4 regions of the Variovorax sp. PBL-H6 genome follow, and region 2 is predicted to be linked to each of the others. Evidence: predicted binding sites of a transcription regulator. Region 2 holds the regulator's gene; each other region holds the start of a gene.
The links. The regulator LexA, encoded in region 2, represses DNA repair genes until DNA is damaged. The targets are predictions, from matches to a motif close to ACTGTATNNNNATACAGT.
Positions count from the first base shown of each region.

Region 1: the regulator LexA is predicted to act here: its motif matches at 2,230-2,247, upstream of imuA (translesion DNA synthesis-associated protein ImuA).
Region 3: the regulator LexA is predicted to act here: its motif matches at 1,752-1,769, upstream of G3W89_RS30045 (error-prone DNA polymerase).
Region 4: the regulator LexA is predicted to act here: its motif matches at 2,573-2,590, upstream of recA (recombinase RecA).

Region 1 covers NZ_LR594660.1:332,441-336,648, reverse strand. Annotated here, with positions in the region: gene G3W89_RS30025 (Y-family DNA polymerase) at 65-1,429, opposite strand; gene imuA (translesion DNA synthesis-associated protein ImuA) at 1,374-2,216, opposite strand; gene G3W89_RS30015 (hypothetical protein) at 2,513-2,704, shown strand; gene G3W89_RS30010 (nucleoside 2-deoxyribosyltransferase) at 2,827-3,384, opposite strand; gene G3W89_RS30005 (hypothetical protein) at 3,454-3,993, opposite strand.
Region 2 covers NZ_LR594659.1:3,541,478-3,545,685, forward strand. Annotated here, with positions in the region: gene G3W89_RS16690 (hypothetical protein) at 1-413, opposite strand, end outside; gene G3W89_RS16695 (asparaginase) at 418-1,413, opposite strand; gene lexA (transcriptional repressor LexA) at 1,488-2,162, shown strand; gene G3W89_RS16705 (hypothetical protein) at 2,309-2,641, shown strand; gene G3W89_RS16710 (D-2-hydroxyacid dehydrogenase family protein) at 2,763-3,770, shown strand; gene G3W89_RS16715 (MFS transporter) at 3,767-4,208, shown strand, end outside.
Region 3 covers NZ_LR594660.1:346,300-350,507, reverse strand. Annotated here, with positions in the region: gene G3W89_RS30045 (error-prone DNA polymerase) at 1-1,735, opposite strand, end outside; gene G3W89_RS30040 (helix-turn-helix domain-containing protein) at 2,033-3,055, shown strand; gene G3W89_RS30035 (choice-of-anchor D domain-containing protein) at 3,365-4,208, shown strand, end outside.
Region 4 covers NZ_LR594659.1:5,708,369-5,712,576, reverse strand. Annotated here, with positions in the region: gene argC (N-acetyl-gamma-glutamyl-phosphate reductase) at 53-982, shown strand; gene recX (recombination regulator RecX) at 1,002-1,451, opposite strand; gene recA (recombinase RecA) at 1,461-2,528, opposite strand; gene G3W89_RS26900 (MarR family winged helix-turn-helix transcriptional regulator) at 2,675-3,160, shown strand; gene G3W89_RS26895 (response regulator) at 3,221-3,892, shown strand; gene G3W89_RS26890 (sensor histidine kinase) at 3,918-4,208, shown strand, end outside.

The DNA of each region.
Region 1 (4,208 bases), on a different replicon from region 2:
CCCTCGAGTAGGGGCTTTCTTTTGAGCTCGGATGCATCTCGCAACGGGTGGGTCGTGCGCCCGATTAAGCGAATACGCCATGGAGGAACCATGCGCTTTCTTCGCTCGCAAGGCGGGTTTGGTACACCCATAGCAAGCCAGCATGCTCACTCAGCGCGACGAAATAGTCACGCGCAACGTGACGTGTTTCGACCTGGTCGGAGGTGGCGGCCTTTCCTGGCGACGCCTGGTCAGTCAAGCTCTCACCGACCCGGTCGAACCAACCATGCTCGATGCGATGCGGGCCTATCAAGAACTTAAGGGGGCCTTGGTACAGGGGTTGTGACTCACGGGAGGCCAGGCGCAGTGGTTTGGGCAGGATGAAGGTGGGCTGAGGGCAGTCGAGTAGGCGCGCCACCTGCCTTGGGCGCTTGTCCGGAGCAGGCTGCCAATGGCACATCCATTCCGGCCGGTGGTCCTCCAGGATGACAGGTCGCAAGACCCGCTCTGGCCCCAGCCGCGCGGCGATGCGCTCCAGCACCAATGCCAGGCCTTCGCCGTCCGGTAGCGTCTCAGGCAGCAGCGAAAAACTGTTTTCTTCGAGCGGGCGAACGTCGTCTGCCACCAGTGCGAGGTCCCCCACGGGCGCCAGCAGCTCGACCTTGGCCAGGTTCTCGGCCAGCAATCGGCTCAAGTGCTCGATGTTGCGCGTTGGCTCCGCTGTACGAACCGACAGTTCGCCGCCATCTCCGGCTGCCTTGGCGCGCATCGCGTCGTGACACCACTTCAGCGTGAAAGCTGTCGTCCCGGACCGCCTTGCGGCCAACCAGGCGCACAGCTGGAGCAGGAGCCGACGGGCGCCAAAGAGAAGCGCCGGCGCCATCTCGATGCGAGACATCAGCTCGAGCTTGGCAGCAAAGGTGTCGGGAAGTTGCACCCAGGCATGCGCCTCCGGCTTGAGGCCATAGGCCTGGTCCAAAGCCCCCAACAGTTCCTTGTCAAAGCGCCGGCTCAGCCCGCCACGGGGGAGGGCGCGCACTTGGCCGAGGGTCTGGCATCCGATGCGTTCAAGGATGGCGGCATGCGCCGCGGCGGAAGCCAGAACTTCGACGGGGAGGGCGTCCAGCAGGGCCTGGAGGGGTTTGGAAAACCCGTTCGATTGACCCGTGCGCGCGACCGCCACCGCGGCGAGACTGGTCGGGGCCCAGGCAAGCTGACCCACCCCCATCTCTTCCGCCTCGGTTTTCACCCGCTCGACGAGCTTCCGCTTGCCGCCAAACAGGCGCACGCTCGCCTCCAGCTCCATCACCACCGCAGCAGAAGCGGAAGCCGCATCGATGATGCTGACGCGCGGGGTGAACTGGAGGCACCAGACCGCCAGGCCACGGATTGCTTCAGTGCGCTGGGTGTCGGAGAGCTGGCTGTCGGGAAGTAACGCTGCCCAGAGCATCTGATGGTTCTCCAGCGGTCACGCGAGGCTTGCGCGCGGCGAGGAGCACGCTCGGCTTCGACAGCCGGGGCGTGATGAGCGGCGCCAGGCCGCGGGGAATTGACGGCAGGTGCAGCACGCCGTCATGGGTGCTGCCTTTGCGCTTCAGCAGGTGCACCTGAAGCTCCCAGTCGACGCCATAGCTCACCTGCAGGCGCAGCGGCGCCGCGGAGGGCTCGTGCTGGGCCGCGGCGGGCCGGCACAGGACCACTGGGCTGTCGCATCCCTGGGCGCACACCTGAAGCCGTCGAATCTGCTCCTGACGCGCTTGCGGGAGCCAGGCCACTAGCATTCCGGCTGCGTTCGCCTTCACCAATTGCTCGGTGACCCATAGGCGCTCCGCCGGCGTCGCCGCCTGAATCCAGACCATTCGGCGCTCATCGATGCCCTCATCGCGCAGGCCTGGCAGGTGGGGAGCCTTCGGCGGTCCCACGATGACGATATCCTTGCCATCAGCCACAACCTGGCGCATTGCCGGGGCAAGCAGGCGCCACTCGAGCACGGTCGGCTGGGCCTGGAGCAGTTCGGTCAGGGAGCGGGCCGGCCAACCCCCGCCCGGCAACTCTGCATCGAGTGCGGCGAAGCCGGTGGGAACCACCTTGGTGACAGGCGAGCCAAGCTGGTCGCCGCGCCATAGGGCAGCCTCGACGGAGGCGGGCAACTCGCCCGGCTTCAGGACGGGCTTGACGCGGCGGGACGGCAGGGCCGGCGCGTCGTCATCGTCGGCCCATTCCAGAAGGGCGGCCATGACGGGCTCCGGTACTGTATGGACGTCCAGTTTACGCGCCTTTTCAGGCGCGTACAGCAGCCCCTCCAGGCGAGTCGGGTTTGGCCGGAGCCTTCCAGCCGAGGAGCAAGGGTCTCACTTTCGTGTGTCTGAGCTACGGGAAAGTTGGACATGTGCCCTGTTTCTGTGTGCGGCGCCCCCAGAGGGCGCGGCCCGCCTTGGTGCTACACGAAGGAGGCCAACTCACCCCCTCAATCATGCTGCACCCCCGAATCGACCTCGCGGCTCGCAAAGCCCAGCAACCCGTTCCGCCGAACTTGAAGACCGCCGAGCATCACTGGCTGGAGGTCAAAGACATGGACGGCCATTCCTTCGGCTTGGTCGTTGCGCAATGGAATCCGGGGGCGCGCAAATGGAGCCATTCCGGCAACGTCGGAACAGGCTTGTACCTGAACTCCGACTACTGGCGCTATGTAGCGCCCTGCCCAATGCCGGATTTCCCCGCCTGATTATTTCGCCCCGCCGGCTTTCAAGCCGTCGGGGCGATGCTTCTGGCGTTCTCCGCGCGGAATGCAACTGCGATTACTCACTAAGCGCCACAAGGGGTACTGAACTACCCAGCGAGCTTTATCTATTGGGCCTGAAGCAGCCCAACCTGCTGGAAGTGGCTGGCAATTCGGTCTAGAGCTGCGCGCGCAGACGGCGCAATCTCGGCGGAACGCGACAGCATGAGGTTGAGGCGCTGCCCGAGGCCTTCGACGTGAACCTTCGTGGCGGTTTCGCACTGGCCACCGCGGCCGTCCGATTCGCAGGGAAGAGTGGCGGCTACTCGGGATGCGTAAGTGCCGGCAGGGACGCCGTAGGCAACGACCGGCTTCTTGAGCGCCACAGCGAAGCCCACCTCATAGACGGTTCCGGAATCCGGTTCGGTCCCCCGAAAGTTCACCAGGTTGGCTGCAATGCCGTCCGCGCGCTGGATGAGCTCGATGTTCGCGTCGTAGATTCGCTGGGCGATTTCATCCTCGGTGCCCCCGAACCCGTCCGGCAGGCCGCCATCGGACGGCACTAGGGCAACCATCCCGAGCTGCTCGCAATGGGCCTTCAGCGCCTTGAAAATCTCGGCGCGCTCGGGGAAGAAGACGTCAGGCCCGGCCAGGTAGACGTGCGGGCGTGCTGGTTGCTCTCTCATGGAAACTCAAGAAATTGAAAATGAGGCGCGCCGTAAGGGCGCTCATCTGTTATTGGCGGTGGAATCCGTTCAGTCGTCCAGGCGTATCCGAGGGGCGAAGCGGTCCGGGTACAAGTTGCGCATCCGTGCGCTGGGGCTCACGACCTCAATCGGAGTCAACACGGAGACGCCCTGCTCGCCCGATTCCTTTCTAGGCATGAAAGCGGGAGTCGCCGAACACGGCCCCTGAAACCACATATAGCCCGTCTGCAGGCCGTCGTACTTCATCCACAGGATGCGAAAGCGGTCCACCAGTACCTGGCGCGGCTCCTCCCAGGTGTCCCGGTTAATCTCAACGACATCGCCAATGCGGGCGCCGAATTTTGCGAGCAGCCACGCCTCGCACGTCTCGAGGTGAAGCTTCTTCTTGCCCGCCATCAGGTAGTCGTAGGCGTCCTGCAAGAGTCGATTCAACGGACCCTCGCGCGCTGCTTCCTCGGCGGCGCCCGCCTCGATGTTCATTCGAAAGACGCGGTAGCACAGCGAGGCATGTGCCTCGCCGGCGGAAATCCCAGCTGCCGTGCAACGCTGAATCAGGAGTTCGACTTCCTTCGTGATGTGGTCGTCCACTGCAGCTTTTCTTGCCAGTTCTTGGGTAGCGGGCATAGTCACATCCTGAATTTGTTGTTTGAATGGAGCTCGTTGGGTGCCCGTGGGTACCCGTTCCAGGCTCGCGGGTTCGCGTGCCTAAGAGCCCTAAAAGCCATCATTATAGCAGCTATAAAGCTTTCGAGCTAGAACCGTTTTAGGGTGACTCGCGCAAGAAAACGGACGGCGGTTAGGCG
Region 2 (4,208 bases):
TAGGCAATCCAACGGCCGCAAAAGACGACGGCCAGCCAGATCGCAGTAGATAACAACATCTGTACCCGCGCCATTGCATCGAGTTTGCGCAGGGAGCCGCGCAGATGGAACCACCCTGCATTGAAGCCGGCAGCCACCAGCAGGCCCATCTTGATCAGGAAGGACTGATTGGTCAGCAGTTCCGCTGACTGGGTGGCGAACATCAGCGAACCGCTGGCCGCCGCGAGTGCGAAGCCGCCGGCCGCGATCGAGAGCGACAGCCTGGCCATGGCCGCGACCGGCAGGCCGGCAGCGTGCCCGAACACCCGCAGCTCGAGCGCCACCAGATTACCGAGCAGAAGCGCGATGCCGACGATGTGCACCGCCTCCAATGCCGGATAGGCCCAGGCGTGCGAGCGCAAGGCCTCGAACATGCGCTCAGGCGCCGCCGGTCGGGGTGGCCATCAGTTGCAGCACCAGCTCGATGCGCGCCTTCACAGGCGTCAGCGCGCCGGCGTCCCGCAGCAACGCATTCGGCGTGGAAAGAATGCGGCCCTGGGGGCAGCGCGTCGCGCGCAAGACCGCAATGCCCGCCGCTTGCGCCCGAAGCGCAGCCGCTTCCAAAGCTTCATGGAGCGTTCCGTTGCCAGTGGCTGCGAGCACCAGGCCCTGCACCGGCTCCGCAACGCCAGCTTGCCGCTCCCGGACCAGGGCGTCGACGATGCTGCCGCGCGCCTCCGCGTGGCTCATCAGGATTTCCACGCGAGGCCAGTGGGTAGCCTGCTGCATCAGCTCGAAGGACAAACGCGCCGGCTCTGACGGCGCGGCAGGCCAGTTCCTGAGCTCGCGCAAGGCACCCTCCTCCACATAGGCCACTGGGCCCGCATCGCCGGAACCGAACGCGTCGACACGATAAGTGTGAACCTTCTGCACATCGAAAGCGCTGTGCACGGCGCCCGCGCACACCGCTACCACCCCCCGCGCACGAGGGCTTGCAGCGACCACGATGGCGTCGCGCAAGTTCTGCGGACCGTCGGGCGTCAGCGCAGTCGCCGGCCGCATGGCACTGGTCAGCACAACCGGCTTGGACGGAGCCAGCACGGACTGAAGGAAGAACGCCGTTTCCTCCAATGTATCGGTGCCGTGGGCGATGACCACGCCCGCTACATCGGCCTGCGCAAGCCAATGCGCACAGCGCTCGGCCAGGCGGCGCCAGATCCCGAAGCTCATGTCCTTGCTGTCGACCTGCGCCACCTGCTCCGTCCACAGCGCGACGCCCGCGGGTGCCGCAATGCCTTCCAGCAGTTCGGTTACACCCACTTGGCCGGCGGTATAGCCGACGTTATCGGCCGCTGTTGCCGAGCGGCCCGCAATGGTGCCGCCCGTGCCGAGAACGACCACACGACGATTGCCTTCGCTGATGTTTTCGGCCATGACTTGCCAAAGCTCCGGAAACTGGTTAAAAATACAGGTACTGGATATTCAGCCAGTGCCGCAAGGAGTCGTCAATGCAGTTCGCCGTGAAGCTTACCGCTCGCCAGCAACAGATTCTGGACCTCATCCAGAGCGCCATCGCACGCACTGGCGCGCCGCCCACCCGTGCCGAGATCGCGGCCGAGCTGGGCTTCAAGTCCGCCAACGCCGCCGAAGAACATCTCCAGGCCTTGGCGCGCAAGGGCGTCATCGAACTTGTGAGCGGCACCTCGCGCGGCATTCGGCTCAAGGGCGACGCACTGCGCTCGCTGAACGAATCGCGCAACACCCAGTTCTCGCTCTCGCTGCCTGGCATGGCCCAGCTCGCGCTGCCGTTGATCGGGCGCGTCGCTGCGGGCTCGCCTATCCTGGCGCAGGAGCACGTAGACCAGACCTACTATGTGGAGAACACGCTGTTCCAGCGGCAGCCCGACTACCTACTCAAGGTGCGCGGCATGTCCATGCGCGACGCCGGCATCATGGACGGCGACCTGCTCGCCGTGCAGGCCACCAAGGAGGCCCGCAACGGCCAGATCGTCGTAGCCCGCCTGGGCGACGAAGTCACGGTCAAGCGCCTCAAGCGCAACAAGCAGATCATCGAACTGCACGCCGAGAACCCCGATTACCCCACCATCATCGTGCAGCCGGGCGAGCCCTTCGAGATCGAAGGCCTCGCAGTCGGCCTGATCCGCAACACGATGCTGATGTAGCCGCACAAGGCGGCATGAGCGTCCCTTGCTCATGCGGCCCTAACGGCTGCGACAGGTGGCGGGCGTATGGCCAAGGGCCATCACCCTGTTGCGGCCGACGAAAGCAATCCTGCCTATGTTCAATCTCTGACCTTCATGGAGTTCACATGGGAATCGCTCTGCTCAGCTTCGTCGACCTGTTCATGCCCCTTCAATCGCTGGCAAGCCGTTGGATACCGTCGCGCCGGCGAAGCGCCTCGGGCCTCCGCTATGTCGGCATCCGCCCCAGTTGTGCAGCGCGTCCAGCCGCACCAGCGTCACGCCTGCCGACATCCGCCCGACCGCTGCGGGTGGTCCGCACCATCGATGCGCAACACAACAAGCCGAGCACCGGCCGAGTCGTGATTTCTGGTCGCATGGCGGATGTCTGCGCCGAGCTCGACCGGCTGGCCGCCCTGGAAGCGGCAGGCACCGCACCTTCGCCCAGCCATCTGCATTGACGGCCACACCCTGCGTCCGGGCGCACCGTGCACCCGAACGCAGGGCATGCCCCAGCAGCGCCCTGCGCTTCTGGCGCACGGCGCGCAAGCCCGTGGGTGGTGCGAGGCACAATGGCACGCCATGAACATCGTGATCCTCGACGACTATCAGGACGCAGTGCGCAAACTGCGCTGTGCCTCCAAGCTCGACGCGTATGCCGCCAAGGTCTACACCAACACGGTCAAGGGCATCGGACAGCTCTCTGTGAGGCTCAAGGATGCCGACGTGATCGTGCTGATCCGCGAACGCACTCAGATCTCGCGCCAGCTGATCGAAAAGCTTCCGAAGCTCAAGCTGATCTCGCAAACGGGGCGGGCCGGCCACCATATCGACGTCAATGCCTGCACCGAGCACGGCGTCGCCGTCGCCGAGGGCACGGGCTCTCCGCTGGCGCCGGCCGAGCTCACGTGGGCGCTGATCATGGCGGCCATGCGCCGCCTGCCGCAGTACATCAGCAACCTCAAGCATGGCGCCTGGCAGCAATCGGGGCTCAAGTCCGCGTCCATGCCGCCCAACTTCGGGCTGGGCTCGGTGCTCAAGGGCAAGACGTTGTGCATCTGGGGCTATGGCCGCATCGGCCAGTTGGTGGCGCGCTATGGTCAGGCCTTCGGCATGCAGGTGGTGATCTGGGGCCGTGAAGAGAGCTGCGCACGCGCCCGCTCCGACGGCTTCCAGGTGGCGCCGAACCGTGAAGCCTTCTTCGCCGCGGCGGACGTGCTGTCGATCCACCTGCGGCTGACCGAGGAGACCCGCGGCCTGGTCACGCTCGAGGACCTCTCGCGCATGAAACCTACCGCCCTGTTCGTCAACACCTCGCGCGCGGAGCTGATGGAACAGGATGCGTTGCTCGCGGCCCTCAACCGCGGGCGGCCCGGGCTGGCAGCAATCGACGTCTTCGAGAGCGAGCCGCCGCTGCAAGGCCACGCACTGCTGCGACTGGAGAACTGCATCTGCACGCCGCACATCGGCTACGTCGAGCAAGACAGCTACGAGATGTATTTCGGCCAGGCTTTCGACAACGTCGTCAGCTTCATCAAGGGCAACCCGACCAACATCGTCAATCCGGGCGCGCTTCAGGTGCGACGTTGAAGCGGGCGGCCCTGCCGGCGTCGCTTTGGGCCCTGCTGGCGGGCAACTTCGTGATCGGCACCGGGATCATGGTGGTGCCGGGCACGCTCAACGAGCTCAGCAATTCCTTGCAGGTCAGCGCGGCCACGGCGGGCCAGTTGATCACCGCAGGCGCAGTGGTCGTCTGCTTCGGCGCGCCCTTGCTGGCCGCACTGGTCGCGGGCTGGGACCGGCGGCTGCTGCTGGCCTGCACCATGCTGTGGTACGCAGCAGGCCACTTCCTCGCGACCCTGATGCCGACTTTTGGCGCACTGCTGGCCGTGCGCATGCTGACGGTCATCTCGCCCGCGATTTTCACGGCCCAGGCCGCGGCTTGCGTCGGTCTGCTGGTGCCACCGGATCAGCGCGGCCGCGCCGTGACCTTCGTCTTTCTAGGCTGGTCCATGGCCTCGGTCCTCG
Region 3 (4,208 bases), on a different replicon from region 2:
CTCCGACGGTGTCCGCGCGCGAAATCATCTCGTACGTCTCGGGGTCCTCCGCCGGGATGTCCTGCATCGCGAATACGAACCCCTTACGCTGACCGATGAAATCCAGGCATTTGCGGATGGCGGTCAGCATGCCCAGAGCCAGGCAGTCGACCTTGAGAAACCCCAAAGCGTCAAGGTCATCCTTGTCCCACTCCAGGACCGTTCGGTCCTTCATCGAGGCGTTCTCGATTGGAATCAGCCGAGACAACGCCGTCCTTGTGAGCACGAACCCGCCGGTGTGCTGGCTGAGGTGCCTTGGGAACCCTAGCAGTTGCCCTGTAAGCAACATCAGCTGGCGCACCTTCAGGTCATCAAGCGACAGGCCTAGTTCCACTAAACGCTCCGGCATGACCGCCTTGCCGTCAAACCACTGATGATTCTTGGCAAGCTGGTCTACCACCTCAAGGTCAAATCCCAGCGCCTTGCCCACGTCCCTCACCGCACTCTTGGGCCGATAGCTGGTCACCACACCGGTGATGGCGGCACGGTCGCGTCCGTAACGCCGGTACAGGTACTGGAGAACTTCTTCTCTACGCTCGTGCTCAAAATCGATGTCGATATCCGGCGGCTCATTCCTTTCCTTGGAAATGAAACGCTCAAAAAGGACGCTCATGCGCGCTGGGTCGACCTCAGTGACGCCCACGCAATAGCAGACGACGGAATTGGCGGCACTCCCGCGCCCTTGGCACAGGATGTTGCGAGACCTCGCGAACTGGACGATGTCAGCGACGGTCAAGAAGTAATGCTCGTACCGGAGCTCCTGAATCAATGTCAGCTCGTGCTCAATCTGTAGCTGGACCTTCGCCGGCACCCCTTCTGGCCACCGTCGGCCGGCGCCCTCGTAGGTCAGGCGCCGCAAATAGGAGGAGGGCGTCTCCCCGTCCGGCACCACTTCGTCGGGGTACTGGTATCGAAGCTCCTCGAGGCTGAATTGGCAGCGCGCGGCCACGTTGAGCGTCTCTGCAAGCAAATCCTCCGGGTAGGTTTGCGCCAGCCGAAGACGCGTTCTTAGGTGCCGCTCTGCGTTTGGCTGAAGGTCGAGGCCGCACTCCGTCAGCGGGCGGCCAACTCGCGTAGCGGTCAGTACGTCCTGGAGTGGTTTCCTGGAGCGAACATGAAAATGAACGTCGCCGGCGGCTACCAAGGGAATTGCCGTCAGCTCGCTCACCTGGCGGAGTCGGTACAACCACATCTCGTCGTCGATGAGGCGCAGAAGGTCGACGCCGAACCAGCAACGCCCCCGGAACTCTGACAGGAGCCAGCGTCCTGTTGTCTCCAGCTGTTCCGGGGTCGACATCCGCTTCGGGCAGGCGACGACGACGCAGTCCTCAAGGGCCGCGGCGGTCAGGTCTGCGAACTGCAGTTCGTATTTTCCCTTCTCTGAGCCACGCCGAAGCTTGGTGATGAATTCACAAAGGTTCCCGTACCCGTTCAGGTTGCACGCAAGGACGAGCAACGTGAAGGGGTGGCCGCAAGCAACCTGGACCTGGGTTCCGACCAGAAGCTTGAGGCCGTGCTCCTTGGCAGCAACGTGCGCGCGCACGATGCCCGCCAGGCTGCACTCGTCAGCGATTGCGAGAGCGGAATAGCCAAGCTGCGAAGCGCGCTCCACCAGCTCCTCCGGTTGGCTGGCGCCGCGCAGGTAGGTGTGATTGGAGACGCAGCGCAGCTCGGCGTAAGCGGGAAGGGCGGACATTGCCGGCGGCCAGGATACTGGATGGCCGTACAGTATCGCACAGCTTGCAGGCCTGCGGCATCGGACCGGGACCGCGCCTGCGCGGCCTGCACGGGCGGTTCGACGGGCGCGATGGCGGCAATCAGATTGGGCCATATCGGGCCTGAGAAAAACCAGGTGGCGCCGGCGCCACTACGGTGCGGCTAAATCTAAAATGCTTGCATCTGATACTGATGGTGCTCGTTCAAGCACTGTCGTACAATAACCCCAAGCGCCGCAACCGCAGCGCATTAAATTCAATGTAGTTTCGAGGACCCAATGCCCGCCACCGCCAACCAGGTCGATGCAACCTCCCGCAAGCGTAAGCTTGACCTCGCCGACCGCCTAGAGCTGGGCGCGCGTCTGCGAAAGCTGCGCGAAGCGACTGGCAAAACCACGCTCGAAATTGCCGAGGAGGTCTTGGGCTATCAGGGCAGCCATGCCGCTGTTTCCCGCCTCGAGCGAGGCGTCTTCTCCGTTGTCAACCTCGACCACCTCGACAAGCTCGCGTCCCGCTACGCCACGGACTCGGCCACTCTGCTCAAGGGCACTGGCGATGTCGAAACCGCGGCACTGCCTGAGGTCACAGGGGAATGGTCCTTCGACGACATCGCGCCTGGTATCCATTTCCGCCTGCGAGACCTTCGGCAAGCGCTCGGCCTTTCCAGGGCGCAGATGGCGACGCGCCTCGGCCACAGCACCGCGACAGTCCTGAAGGGGTGGGAAGAGCGCCTCGCCACCCCTCGTCCCGACACGATTCTCCGTATTGCCACCGAGTTCGGCGTTTCGGGTAGTTGGCTCATTCTTGGCGCCAAGGGAAAGGCCCCGCGGCCGACTCAATCGATGCGCCTGCGCGCACTTCGTCATGCTTCCGACGTCTCCCGCAACCAGCTTGCGATGAAGGTCGAGCCGCTCGATTTTCAGGGACTGCGCACTGCTATCAGCCACGCAGAATCCGGCGTGCGCGGCTTGCCGAGCGACCGCCTGCAGAGCATTGCAAAGGCCTTTGACGTGCCGGCTGACTGGCTTGACCCCGAAGGCCTGCGCTACGCGCCAGCTACCCCCATTGACGCCCCGGCGCAATCCGAAGCGGACTACCTCGCGGGCCTGCCTGCCACGGTCAGAAGTCTTGTCAACAATCTCGTTGCCATGTTCACAACCGGCTTGCTCGACAGTGGCGACGTCGCCTCTGTCAACAAGGAGCTGTCGCGTCGTGCCTGGAAGCGCGCAACGCCCTCAACGGCGCCAGTCAGCGGCGCGCAAGTCGGGGACGTGCGGCGCTCCCGCATCGTGACCGCCTAAGGCCCCTACCGACTTCAGGCACAGGCGGCCACCGACCTCCGGAAGGCCCAAGGTCGCCGCAACGGCCCCTAACACCCTGTGGGGCGAGGTCTTGGCACCGCGCGCTTCAGTACCGCCGCCAACTCCTCGCCAAGAGCTCGTCGCGCGTGCGCAGGCCGCCCCGAACGAGGGACGCGGCTGTGCCCTCTCTGCGCGCCGCGGATGGGCCTGAAAAGAAGGGGCCTAAAACCCCGCACTAGACGGTCCCTGGCTATAGGCCCAAAGCCCCCGGAATCCGTCAGGGGGCCGCTGTCCGAACTGTCTAGAAAAATGCGTCCGTCCTTCAAGCGCTTCGTCTGCGCGCTCCTCAGTGCAACCATTGTCCTCCAGCCCGCGCTCAGCGCAGCCGCGTCCGATTTCCGGTATCGCATTCCAATCGACATCAAGCTGACGGGCCAGGCTGACCTGGAGATTCAGCCCGAGCTCACCGATTTTGGGGACGTGGCTCGCACCCAAATGCGGACCTTGCCCGTCAAGGTCGTCAACCACGGGGGCGGCGCCGCCACGGACGTGACCGCGGTCGCCACGGCTCCTTTCGCCGTGGAGAAGACCTGCTCAACCGTGCCGGCACATGGCGAGTGCACCATGCTGGTCAGCTTCATGCCACAAGAGGCCGGCCCACAATTCGGAAGCCTGGTGCTCCAGGGCTCGAACAGCCGCGCCGAGGGCTCTCTCATCGGCAACGCCGTACGTCTCCTCACGGACCTAGAAATCTCGGAAAACGGCTGGAACTTCGGCACCTGGAAGCTCGGCACGACGAGCACGGTCAAGCAGCTTGCAGTCAAGAACGTCGGGAATGTCCCTGCCATCATCAGCCAGATGTACTTCCTGGACGGGGGTTCCGACTTCAAGGTGAGCCACAACTGCAGCACCAGCCTCAGCCCAGGCGCCGCATGTATTGTTGCCGTGAACTTCATACCGACCGCCATGGGGCAGCGCGTGGGCGCGCTCCGCGTGAAGAGTGGGGACGGCAGCATCCGTGACGTTGGGATGCTCGGCTTCGGCGGCGACCACACGGACCCCAGCGAAGGTGCCGTGGACGGCCGCTTGTCAGCCCCCGACTCCGTCTCGCTTGGCGACGTCGTTGTCGGTGAAGCGCCGGCGACGAAGACCA
Region 4 (4,208 bases), 2.2 Mb from region 2:
GTCACTACGTAGTTTTTCTTACGCCCTTCTCAGGCAATTTGAGGCTTCCACCATGCCCAAGGTCTTCATCGACGGCGAGGCCGGCACCACCGGCCTCCAGATCCGCGAGCGGCTGCAGAAGATGCCGCAGGTCGAACTCGTGAGCATCGCCCCCGAGCTGCGCAAGGACTTGGCTGCCAAGCGAGAACTGATAGCGGGCGTCGACCTGGTGGTGCTCTGCCTGCACGACGACGCGGCGCGCGAATCCGTGGCGCTCATCGACCAGCTCGAGGGCCAGGGCCGCCGCCCCAAGATCATCGACGCCTCGACGGCGCACCGCACCGCGGACGGCTGGGTCTTCGGCTTTCCCGAGCTGGTGGCCGGTCAGAAAGACGCTGTGACCAAGGCCGAGCGCGTGGCCAATCCCGGCTGCTATGCGACTGGCGCCATCGCCATCGTCCGCCCGCTGGTCGATGCCGGCCTCCTGCCAGCCAGTCATGCAATCGCCCTGCCCTCCGTCAGCGGGTATTCGGGCGGCGGCCGGTCCATGATCGAGGCCCACGAAAAGGGCGAAGCACCGCTGTTCGAGACCTATGCCCTGGGCCTCAAGCACAAGCACATTCCCGAAATCATGAAGTACACCGGCCTGACGCGCCGGCCGGTATTCATCCCCTCGGTAGGGAACTTCAAGCAGGGGATGCTGGTGCAACTGCCGCTGCACCTGGACGACCTTCCCGGCAAGCCCAAGGCCGGCGACTTGCAGGAGGCGCTGGCGGCACACTACGCCAAGAGCAACACGCCGGAGCAGTTCGTGAAGGTGCTGCCGCCCACAGAGGACGGCAAGCTCGATGCGCTTGCCCTGAACGACACCAACGACCTCGAGATCCGCGTGTTCCCGAACGAGGACCACCGCCATGCGGTCGTTATCGCCCGTCTGGACAATCTGGGCAAGGGCGCCAGCGGCGCCGCGGTGCAGAACCTGAAGCTGATGCTGGGCCTCTGAGCCGCGCCTGTTCAGGCCCTCATTCGTCGAAGTCCTCGCGCATCACCTTGGCCACCACGGCCGCGGCGAAGCCGCGCGCCAACATGAAGCGGATCTGCCGAGCCCGCTCGCCCGTGTTTTGCGGCGGTGTGCCGAAGCGCTGCCGCCAGACGCCGCGCGCCCGGTCGAGCTCGCTGCCCGCAAGGCTGGCCACCGCCTCGGCCACAGCCTCGGGCGCGACACCCTTGTGCAGCAGTTCCTGGCGCACGCGCGCCGCGCCGTGGCGGGCCGCGCGCTGGTGCAGTACCGACTGCACCACTCTTGCTTCGCTGATGAAGTCCTTGGCGGCCAGCTCGTCGAGCGCGCGTGCGAGCGAGCCCGGCTCTTCCTCGTACCTCGCCAGTTTGCGCGCGAGCTCGCTTCGAGAGTGCTCGCGCTGCCCAAGCAGGCGCAGTGCGCGGCCCTTGAGGGAAGGAGCACTGGTAGCCATCACCGGTGATCAGGCCCCGGAGGCGCCCTCGCCCGCGTCCTCGGGCAGAAGCGGAATGCCCAGCGACTCGCGCACCTTGTTCTCGATCTCGCGCGAGAGCGTCGGGTTCTCGCGCAGGAACTCGCGCGCGTTGTCGCGGCCCTGCCCGATCTTCTCGCCGTTATAGGCGTACCAGGCGCCCGACTTGTCGACGATCTTGGCGGTCACGCCCATGTCGATGATCTCGCCTTCGCGGCTGATGCCCTCGCCGAACAGGATGTCGAACTCGGCCGTCTTGAAGGGTGGCGAGACCTTGTTCTTCACCACCTTGACCTTGGTTTCATTCCCGATCGCCTCGTCGCCCTTCTTGATGGTGCCGATGCGGCGGATGTCCAGGCGCACCGAGGCGTAGAACTTCAGTGCATTGCCGCCGGTGGTGGTCTCGGGCGAGCCGAACATCACGCCGATCTTCATGCGGATCTGATTGATGAAGATGACCATGCAGTTGGTCTTCTTGATAGTGGCGGTGAGCTTGCGCAGCGCCTGGCTCATGAGCCGCGCCTGCAGGCCGGGCAGCGAGTCACCCATTTCACCTTCGATTTCGGCCTTGGGCGTGAGCGCGGCCACCGAGTCGACGACGATCAGATCGACCGCGCCAGAGCGCACCAGCGAATCAACGATTTCCAGGGCCTGCTCGCCGGTGTCGGGCTGGCTGATCAGCAGGTCGGACAGGTTCACGCCCAGCTTTTGAGCGTACTGAACGTCCAGCGCATGCTCGGCATCGACGAAGGCACAGGTGCCGGCCTGCTTCTGCATCTGGGCGATGACCTGCAGCGTGAGCGTGGTCTTGCCCGAGGATTCCGGCCCGTAGATCTCGATCACGCGGCCGCGGGGAAGGCCGCCGACCCCCAGGGCGATGTCCAGGCCCAGCGAGCCCGTGGAGACCACCTGGATGTCTTCGAGCGCCTCCCCCTCGCCGAGCCGCATGATGGTGCCCTTGCCGAATTGCTTTTCGATCTGGGCCAGGGCGGCTTGCAGAGCCTTGGCCTTTTCGCTGCCTGCGACCGAAATGCTGCTGCCTTTGACGAGTGCGTCCATGTGGAAGTCCTTGAAGATCAATGGGTTGTACGGGGTTCATGCAAACTGCTTTTAACAACAGCCTGGATGCCTGAACAGTAGTGTAGAGGTCGATAGATCGGAGTAAACCCATTTTTTGGTCAGCTTGGCTTACGATTGCTGGCTTCATGACAGACCCCGCATTCCCGGTCGACCCCGACGCTTGGCGCCAGACGCATCTGGGCCGCCTCCTCGGTCACGCTGCGCGCCGCTTCGACGAGCGTGTGCTGGCCCTCATGGCGCACGATGCCGACGTGCCACTCGCCCTGTCCAACCTTGCGGCGCGCGCGCAGGTGAGCGCTGCTCACATACACATCACCCGCCACCTGGCACGCGAAGGCTCGCGGTTGACCGAGCTGGCCGTTCGCGCGGGCATGACCAAGCAGGCCATGGGCAAGCTGGTCGACCAGTGCGAGGCCTGGGGACTGGTGATGCGCGGTCCGGACGCCCACGACGCCCGGGCGCGGCGCGTGCTGTTCACTGCCGACGGCCTCGCCTGGCTCGAGGCCTTCCGCAAGGCGGTGGCGCAGGCCGAACGCGAGTTCCGTGCAAGCGTTGGAGACGAGATCGCCACCGTGGTTTCCATTGGGCTCGAAGCCTATGCGGCCGCCTAGAATCTGATGCGGGAGACGGCCCGGCGGCCCGCGCAAGCCCGCCATGTCTGGAGACGCGGCATGCGAATACTGATAGCAGAAGACGACCAGGTGCTGGCCGACGCGCTGCTGCGCAGCCTGCGCACCTCGGGCTCGGCGGTGGATCACGTCGCCACCGGCTCGCAAGCCGATGCCGCGCTGATGACCAACAGCGAATTCGACCTCCTGATCCTTGACCTGGGCCTGCCCAACCTGCACGGCCTCGAAATCCTCAAGCGCCTGCGCGCCCGCGGATCGCAACTCCCGGTGCTGGTTCTGACCGCGGCCGACAGCGTGGAGGAAAGAGTCAAGGGCCTCGACTACGGCGCCGACGACTACATGGCCAAGCCCTTCTCGCTGCAGGAGCTCGAGGCGCGCGTGCGTGCCCTCACCCGGCGCGGCATGGGCGCCACCAGCAATGCCATCAAGCACGGCCCGCTGGTCTACGACCAGGCCGGCCGGGTGGCGACCATCGACGGCAAGATGATCGAGCTGTCGGCGCGCGAACTGGGCCTGCTCGAGGTGCTGCTGCAGCGCGCGGGCCGGCTGGTGAGCAAGGACCAGCTGGTCGAGCGCCTGTGCGAATGGGGCGAGGAGGTGAGCCTCAACGCCATCGAGGTCTACATCCACCGCCTGCGCAAGAAGATCGAAAAGGGCCCGATCCACATCGCGACCGTGCGCGGCCTCGGCTATTGCCTCGAAAAAATCCCCTGATTCGTCCTCCTTCCCAAAGCGCTCGGTGAAGCTCTTCCAACGCGCGCAGCGCTCCCTCTTCGGCGAGATCCTCGATTGGATGCTCACGCCGCTCCTGCTGCTGGTGCCGGTCAGCATCGGCGTGACCTGGCTGGTGGCGCAGGGCATTGCCAACGCGCCCTTCGACCGCACGCTCCAATACAACATCCACGCGCTGGCCAAGCTGGTGGATGCGTCGCAGCATGGCGAGCACCTGGTGCTGACCCCTTCGGCGCGCGAGATCCTGCGTGCACACGATGCGGACCACGTGTACTTCCAGCTGCAGGACGGGGATGGC